DNA from 4 places in the Bacillus paramobilis genome. Region 2 is predicted to be linked to each of the others. Evidence: riboswitches for the same ligand, from Rfam matches in the RefSeq annotation. Region 2 holds a riboswitch; each other region holds the start of a gene.
What was found. Region 2 has a riboswitch for thiamine pyrophosphate ahead of tenA (thiaminase II). Riboswitches for the same ligand answer to the same signal wherever they lie in the genome.

Region 1: it holds a riboswitch for thiamine pyrophosphate, as region 2 does, so the genes downstream of both, thiT (energy-coupled thiamine transporter ThiT) here and tenA (thiaminase II) in region 2, are expected to answer to the same signal.
Region 3: it holds a riboswitch for thiamine pyrophosphate, as region 2 does, so the genes downstream of both, thiM (hydroxyethylthiazole kinase) here and tenA (thiaminase II) in region 2, are expected to answer to the same signal.
Region 4: it holds a riboswitch for thiamine pyrophosphate, as region 2 does, so the genes downstream of both, AABL52_RS24900 (MTH1187 family thiamine-binding protein) here and tenA (thiaminase II) in region 2, are expected to answer to the same signal.

The regions. Positions count from the first base shown of each region.
Region 1 covers NZ_CP151108.1:671,955-674,159, forward strand. Annotated here, with positions in the region: gene thiT (energy-coupled thiamine transporter ThiT) at 130-798, opposite strand; TPP riboswitch at 887-988, opposite strand; gene AABL52_RS03425 (FeoA family protein) at 1,183-1,410, shown strand; gene feoB (ferrous iron transport protein B) at 1,407-2,205, shown strand, end outside.
Region 2 covers NZ_CP151108.1:4,540,974-4,543,178, reverse strand. Annotated here, with positions in the region: gene AABL52_RS23320 (SH3 domain-containing protein) at 1-455, opposite strand, end outside; TPP riboswitch at 725-836, shown strand; TPP riboswitch at 897-1,000, shown strand; gene tenA (thiaminase II) at 1,083-1,778, shown strand; gene AABL52_RS23310 (ABC transporter ATP-binding protein) at 1,747-2,205, shown strand, end outside.
Region 3 covers NZ_CP151108.1:4,867,763-4,869,967, forward strand. Annotated here, with positions in the region: gene thiE (thiamine phosphate synthase) at 1-353, opposite strand, end outside; gene thiM (hydroxyethylthiazole kinase) at 370-1,176, opposite strand; TPP riboswitch at 1,249-1,358, opposite strand; gene topB (DNA topoisomerase III) at 1,587-2,205, shown strand, end outside.
Region 4 covers NZ_CP151108.1:4,861,211-4,863,415, forward strand. Annotated here, with positions in the region: gene AABL52_RS24890 (ABC transporter substrate-binding protein) at 1-282, opposite strand, end outside; gene AABL52_RS24895 (ABC transporter permease) at 279-1,052, opposite strand; gene AABL52_RS24900 (MTH1187 family thiamine-binding protein) at 1,024-1,344, opposite strand; TPP riboswitch at 1,445-1,546, opposite strand; gene AABL52_RS24905 (methyl-accepting chemotaxis protein) at 1,608-2,205, opposite strand, start outside.

The DNA of each region.
Region 1 (2,205 bases), 1.4 Mb from region 2:
AGAAAATGAGGTTATGTAAGGAGTCGATGAACCGTGCATAGCAATTGGCTAAGTATAATGGTATTTATTTTCTTTTGTGCATTTATTGTATTTTTAATTGATATTACGATATGAAAAAAAGAGCGCTTATTAAGCGCTCTTTTTCTTCGAATTCAGTTGATAAGCATTGATGCTTTTGAATAAACGTGGTGAAGTAAGAAATAAAAAGATAAGTAAAACGGTACATAGAATATAGGAACCAATCATTACACTACCGTTTACAATTAATGAATATAGGACAGCTGATTGACCTTTCGGTGCATATTGTCCCCAGAAAATAATACCGGCGATAAAGTGACAGAAATAGCGAGCAAAGCTACCAACAAATGTAGCAACAATAATGTAACCAATAACTTTCTTTCCTTCGTTTTGTTTTTGTGAAGGTTTGTCTTTACGGCTACCTAAACTGGATTGTTCTAAGCTATTTTCATTGGATGTTAAAAGGGCTTTTTGAATTGGACGATAGAATAAACCAGCAAATCCAATGAATGCAAAAGCAACGAAGTATTCAATTAGTACTTGAATTGGTGTGACGATAATAGCATCGCCTACGACAATTTGTAATAATCCCCAAATTAAGCCTCCTAAGAAAGCCATTTTGAAGCCCCAGCGGTATGCGATAATAAAAATAGGAATCATAGCAAATGAAATGGAACCGCCTGTTGGAAGTTTGATTGATATTGGTAAAATGTCGATGACCAAGGCGAAGGCTGCAAGAATAGCAGATTCGATCATCGCTTGTAAATTGGTGTTACGCATGTTGTCTCCCCCTAAATCCAAGTTGTACAAAAAAGAATAGGTATCATAGGAGGATACGAAATACGTAAATAAAAAAGAGGTATGTGTATTTCGGACGTTTGCACAATCCCTGCGTTAGCATTAACTAACAGGTTCGAAGGGTCGGAACGAAGTGTTCCCTCTCAGCGGCATGGCTCCCCCAGTGATAACGAGATTCTTTATTTGCTATTGTTTATTGTAAGCGAAATGGATGAGAATGGCAAACGAATACAGTATGACAATAATTGAAATAGAATTGTAGCGAAATGTTAATAAATATGAAGCAAAAGGGTATAGTACAAGAGAAATAGATTGTGCTATAATTTTTCTGAAAATAATTATCATTCTCTTCTGAGGGGGAAGGTTATGAGCTTAGTAGATATTAAAATTGGTGAGAAAGTGCTAGTAAAAAGTGTTCAGTCTTTAGATCATTTACTAAAGAGAAGATTGGCTGCTTTCGGTCTTTCTGAAGGAAGCGAACTTCGCATGAAGCAAAAAGCGATGTTCAAAGGTCCTTGTACATTGGAGTGTCGTGGACAGTTAATTAGTATTCGTCATTGTGACGCGAAAATGATAAAGGTGGAATTAGCGTGAATAAGGTAGCTTTGCTAGGGAATCCAAATACAGGGAAGACATCATTATTTAATGCACTTACTGGTTCTTATGAGTATGTAGGGAACTGGAGCGGTGTAACAGTAGAAAAGAAGGTTGGTAAATTAAAAGATAAGCAAGGGACATTAATTGATTTACCAGGTGTTTATGATTTAAATCCAGTTTCGCGTGATGAAGGTGTCGTTACGAATTTTCTACTAACAGACGAATTTCATCATATGCTGAATATAGTGGATTCGTCGCAATTCGAGAGAAATATGCATTTAACGTTGCAATTACTTGAATTTGGAAAGCCAGTTTCAATTGGGTTAAATATGGTCGATGTGGCAAAGCAACGAGGCATTGTCATTGATGTAAAACGATTATCAGAACGATTAGGTGTAACAGTCGTTCCTGTCGTTGCAAGAAGCGGAAAAGGCTGTGAAGAACTACTTGCTACTCTTAAAGAAAATGACAAAAACGAGAAAAAGCCATTCATTATTTCATATGGTTTACCAATGGATGAAGGAATTGGAGAGGTAGTAGCTCTTTTAGAGACAGCGAATTATAAGCATCCAAGATGGTTAGCCCTTCAATTTTTAAGTAATAACGAAGTAGTAGAAAAAGAAATGAAAGCATTACCAATTTATAAGGAACTTGTAGCCATTCGATCTCACTTAGAAGGAAAACTTGATTGTACGTTGGAAGAGCACATTTACAAAACTCGTGAAGCGTATATTGAAAAGTTAAAAACAAATGTTATGCAGCATGAGAAAGAAGGAAAAATTCCTTTTTCAG
Region 2 (2,205 bases):
TTATGTAAAATTTTATACCACTCACCTTGTTCTTCTTGAATGGTAACGAATTTCCCATTTGGTAATACATCTAAAATTGAAGATTCTAAATTAGGTTCAGAACGAACGTTTAATGCATTGGCATTAACGATGTATTGATTATTAGATTGAAGTTTGTTTTTTAGTAGAATAGCATCTTTTTGTACGTAACCTACTTTATTATTAACAGATACTTTATACCAGCCATTAGTTGTTTCAAGTATGTTCACTTTCGTATTAAAGCGAATTGTATCAATTGAAGAGCTATTTGCGTTATCTTTTGTATGTAAGGCTACTTGATCGACTTTGACATATCCAGTTTTCACATTAGATAATTGTTCAGCGTTGGCTGTTTGTACATTTGTTTCTCCCATAGAAGGAAGTAAAGAGGTAATTGCGACAGTAGTTGCTGTTAAAGCGGTAGCTTTCATATTCATATAATAGAGACCTCCTCTAGTTGTATAGTTGTAATTTTATTATAGTATAAAGATATAATATAGTGGGTGTATTCACATAAATGTAATATGAAATCAATATAAAAATAAATTTTTTGAGGATAATGATTCCTTATTATCCAATTCATTAGGATAATAATTTCTAACATAGAATATAAGTATTATATAGTTTCATTATTTTGTTGACAATTGAGAAAATTAAAACAGTTGATGATGTCTTATTACGATGTTATACTGACAGTGTTAATTTCATAGTTTGCTAGGAGAGCTGGTGTTGCCAGCTGAGAGTAGGCCATAAGCCTTTGATCCTTTTCATTACCTGATCTAGATTATGCTAGCGTAGGGAAGCAATTCGGACACTAATAATGAGTCCCCGTTTCTTTGCGTATAGAAACGGGGCTTTTTTATTTGAAAATTTCATATTGAAACCACTAGGGGTGCTTGTTGTGCTGAGAGAGGAATAATCCTTAACCCTTATAACACCTGATCTAGGTAATACTAGCGAAGGGAAGTGGAGCAACGAATAAATTATAATTTTATTTGCTGTAACCACTTCTTATTTAGAAGTGGTTTTTTATTTATATACACATACCGGAAGGGGATAGGGAAATGAAATTTTGCGATAGATTATTAGAAACTGTACAACCAGTTTGGGAGATGAGTCATAATCATCCGTTTGTAGTAGGTATGGGGGATGGCACGTTAGAAAAAGATAAGTTTCAGTATTACATTATTCAAGATTACTTATATTTGTTAGATTATGCAAAGCTATATGCGATTGGTGTTGTAAAGGCAACAAATCCACAAGTAATGGGGAAATTTGCTGAACAAATTGATGGCATATTAAATGGAGAAATGACGATCCATAAACAGTATGCAAAAAGACTTGGAATTTCTATAGAGGAGATAGAGTCTGCAAAGCCATCTGCTAAAAATTTAGCTTATACAAATTACATGATGTCTGTATCTCAAAATGGTACACTTGCGGAATTAATAGCAGCACTTCTTCCATGTATGTGGAGCTACTGGGAAATTGGAAAGCGTTTAAATGATATTCCTGGAGCAAGAGATCATGAGTTCTTTGGTGAGTGGATTCAAGGATATAGTTCTGCAGAATACGGTAACCTTTGTATTTGGTTAATAGATTTATTGAATGAAATGGCAGTTGGAAAGTCTGAAAAAGAGCTAGATCGATTAGAGGAGATTTTCCTATATTCCAGCCGATTTGAATATTTATTCTGGGATATGTCCTATCGTAAGGAGATGTGGGGATTTGAGGAGCAAGAACATACTACAGTTTCATAATGTTTCTTTTCATTATGATGAGAAACCAATCATCAATGAATTAAATGCTTCTATACAAGATAAAGAGTTTGTAAGTATTATCGGACCGAGTGGATGCGGGAAAAGTACTTTATTTCGCCTTATTACAGGTTTAGAAGAGGCAAGTACTGGACAAATAGAGCTGACAGAAACAAAGAGCCATCCTGTAGGGTATATGCCCCAAAAAGATATGCTTCTGCCGTGGAGAACGATTATTGAGAATGCAGCTCTGCCGCTAGAGTGCCAAGGTGTACAGAAGAAAGAAGCACAAATAAAGGCAAAGGAGCTGCTATATAAATTTGGGTTGCAAGGGTATGAGACAAAATATCCGAAAGATTTATCTGGTGGTATGAGGCAACGCGTATCTTTCATTCGAACTTTATTAACAGGCGGGGAGATATTGTTGTTA
Region 3 (2,205 bases), 330 kb from region 2:
GTAGATACACCAACAATTTTATCTCTCATTTTTTCACGAACAGAAGTAATCCCTTCATCATCTTGTCCAACATGCACGCCATCTGCATCTAACTCGAGAGCTAATTCCACATCATCATTTACGATGAATGGGACACCGTACTCCTTACAAATTGCTTGTAGTTCTTTTGCGAAATAAATGCGTTTCTCTCCCGTTAAAGCGTCTTCCCCCTTTTCACGAAATTGAAAAATTGTTATACCACCTTCAAGTGCATCTCTCAATACTTGCAGTGGATCCTTCGTACAATTGTTACTTCCCATAATAAAATATACTGATAATAACCTAGACATTTCTGCCTTTGAAATACGCGACATTTATTTTCCCTCCTTACTATATAACCTCAATCTTCCCATACTTCTCTATATCACCCGAAGTCGTATTCGCTAACTGATTTAAAAATTCAATTTGGAAACTACCAGGTCCCTTTTCCACTGTCTTAGCAGCTGCCAGTTCTGCAGCTACGCCATAAAACGTTAATGCCGCTACCGCTGCCTTTACATAATCTTTTTCTACCGCTACAAATGCTCCTATTACAGAAGTTAGTAAACAACCAGTACCCGTAACTTTCGTTAAAATAGGATGGCCATTTCGAATAACAATAGTTCGCTGCCCATCTGTAACAACATCCTCTTCTCCAGTAATTACCGCAACTGTATTCAATTCATCCGCTGCCTGCTTTGCAATACTTACGACATTACCATTTCCAGCACCAGCGTCTACCCCTTTAATTTTCCATCTCTCATTAATAACGTTCGCTATTTCAGCTGCATTTCCACGGATAATCCCTAACTCGATTTCAGCCGGAATATGTCTCGCAACTTCTGTTCGATACGATGTTGCTCCTGCACCAACTGGATCAAACAGTACCGGTACATCATTCGTATTAGCCGACTTACCAGCAAGTAACATCGCTTCTACCTCGTCAGGACGAAGTGTTCCCATATTTAATACTAACGCTCCAGCAATGCTAGCCATTTCTGCTACTTCTTCTTTTGCATACGCCATGACAGGCGATGCTCCTAGCGCTAACAAACCGTTAGCTGTAAAATTTGTTACAACAACATTTGTAATATTATGAACGAGCGGATTAGACTCTCTCACCAAATCCACTACTTTACTAATTTCTTTCATATTCATCCTTCTCATCTCCTAACTATAGTGATGGGAGATACACAAAAAGGCACTTTGCGCGTACGCAAAGTGCCTGAACATGTGCTTTTACACTCTCCCTACGCTGGCATTATCCAACAGGTTCAAATGGTCAATGACGGATTAGTCATACTCTCAGTTTGCATCCACAAACTCCCATGTGTTTAGTATTCTTCTACTTCAAAGTCTACTCTTATTCTAATAAAATAACAAGCTCTTTCCTTTTATAGAATGATAGAGATCATAACTCTTCTGGTTCAACCATTCTTCTCCTTTATATAGGTAAAACTCTCACACTTATATTTCATCACAAATAACTCAAACCGTCAGCAAGACTGAATAGAACAAAGATGTATGCTATATTTAACGTATGGAAATTTGAAAGGATGTTTTTAAATATGGCAAAAAGTATTGTAATTGCTGAAAAACCTTCTGTTGCACGTGATATCGCACGTGTACTGAAATGTGATAAAAAAGGGAACGGCTATCTTGAAGGTAGTAAATATATTGTAACTTGGGCTTTAGGTCACCTTGTTACGTTAGCAGATCCAGAAAGCTATGATGTGAAATATAAACAATGGAATTTAGAAGATTTACCTATGCTACCTGAGCGTTTGAAATTAACGGTTATTAAACAAACTGGGAAACAATTTAATGCTGTAAAAAGTCAGTTACTTAGAAAAGATGTAAATGAAATTATTGTAGCAACAGACGCTGGGCGTGAAGGAGAATTAGTCGCTCGTTGGATTATTGATAAGGTTCGAATTAACAAACCAATCAAACGTCTATGGATTTCATCCGTTACTGATAAAGCAATTAAAGATGGTTTTGCAAATTTAAAACCAGGTAAAGCATATGAAAATTTATACGCTTCAGCAGTTGCACGTTCAGAAGCTGACTGGTATATCGGTCTTAACGCGACTCGCGCTTTAACGACTCGCTTTAATGCCCAGCTGAATTGCGGCCGTGTGCAAACACCTACTGTCGCGATGATCGCTAATCGTGAAGATGAAATAA
Region 4 (2,205 bases), 320 kb from region 2:
TTCTTGTGCGCTTATTGCGAAGTCAGCTTTTCCTGAAGCTATCATTTGCTCCGCTGTCACATTATCACCAGGCTGAATAATTTCTACATCTAAGCCTTGCTTTTTATAATAATCTTTCGCTTGCGCTACATATAAGCCAGTATGATTCGTATTTGGAAACCAATCTAATACTACTTTTACTTTTTGATCTTTACTTGCACTTTCTTCTTTCTTCGCCGGATTACACCCAACCACACTTACTGCTAATAAGGCAGCCAACATAACTTTTAAACCTTTTTTCATTTTCTGCCGTCCTTTCTATATATCCATGGTGCTGTTATTCTTGCCATAAACTCCACGATAAAATACAGACATAATGTCACCATAACAATAATTGCTGCCACACCAAATACTCGGGCTGTTAAAAAGGATTTCGTAGCTCTCGTAAGCATAACTCCTAATCCTTCACTGGCACCGAGCCATTCCCCAATAATCGCTCCCATTACGCTATATGTAACTGCAATTTTTAACCCTGAGAAAAAGTATGGAAGCACTGCTGGAAACTTTACTTTCTGGTAAACTTGCCATTTCGTTGCCTTCATCGTTTGCAACAACTTCAACATATTTTTATCTACTGTTTGAAAACCTTCTAAAATGCTAAGCGCAATCGGGAAGAAACAAACGAGTATTACTACCATTACTTTCGGTAGCATTCCATATCCAAACCAAATAATAAATAACGGTGCAAGTACAACGATTGGAATCGTTTGCGAAATAACAAGCAACGGATTTATTAAAATACGAAATAAAGGGATAACATCCATAATAATTGCAATACTTGTCCCAATTAAAATCGCAAAAAACAGTCCGATTAGAACCTCTTGTAACGTTTGCATCGTATTCGGTAATAATAAATCTTTCATTCCAATTAATTCTTGAACAATGGCAGAAGGCTTCGGTAAAATCCACGGTTCAATTTTAAATAATGAAACAGATCCTTCCCATATCGCAATGAGAAGGATAAGCCAAATAGTTGTAATTATTTTAGATTGCTTCTGGTTTTGCATATTCATCACGGTACTTCCAAACCTTTTCATCTATCGTTACACCAGTGCTTGGACGATAATGGATTTTAATAGAAGTAATCACTTCCTCTGCTCCAGCATCCACACAAGCTTGTTGCGCACGTTTAATGACATCAAGAAGTACATCTAATTCTCCTTCCAGCGTTGTTTCCATTGCCCCTACTTCATAACGAACTCCCGATTGTTGTACAACCTCAATTGCTTTATCAACAACAGAATACACATCTTTGTTCTTCGCTTGTGGTACTACTGAAAATGAAATTGTAACTTGTTGTGACATAGTAAAATCCCCCTTATAAAATGAAATATTAAAACAAGAAAAGGCTTTCCTACTGCGTAGGAAAGCCTTGTATGCAAGTTATTATAGAATAACATATGCTACATCACTTTAAGTAACTCCCTACGCTGGCATTATCCAGATCAGGTTGAGGGTCGATGTTTGTTTACATCCTCTCAGCCAATTGGCTCCCCGGTCCTTAATTCGTTTTCATTGTAGCATGATTTATTTTATTGAACAAACAAAAGCGCGTATAATCATTTCATTTAACTTTTGAATTCTCCTATTAACTCTTGTAACTCCTGCGAAAGCCAGCTTAAAGAACTAGCTAATTCCGCAATATCTTGTACAGACATTTCCTGTTCTTTCATAATTTCTTCAACATTACTACTACTATTCGCATACGTATTGGCGATAAGTGATAATTCATTTACAACCCGAACAATATTTTGGCTATTTTGCAATATATCACTTGAATTGGCAGAAACAACTCTAACCTGATTTGTAACAGATTGTGCTGATTTTGAAATCCCACCAAAGAAAGCACTACTACTTTCAACAAGTTTCATGCCCGATTCTACTTCTTTTAAAGCATTTTTCATTGAAACAACAGCTTCTTCCGTACCAGCTCGTGTTTCCCCTATTAATTTTGCTATATCTTTTGCTGATGCTTCGGTCTGCTCTGCTAATTTACGCACTTCATCCGCAACAACGACAAATTCCTCACCAGTTTCCTCAACACGTGAAGATTTAATAAAAGCATTTAGAGCTAGCGAATTCGTTTGATTTGAAATACCGGTAATTACTGTTACAATATCACTAATTTCTTTTGATCTTGTTTCCAAAGAATAAATAATAGAAGAT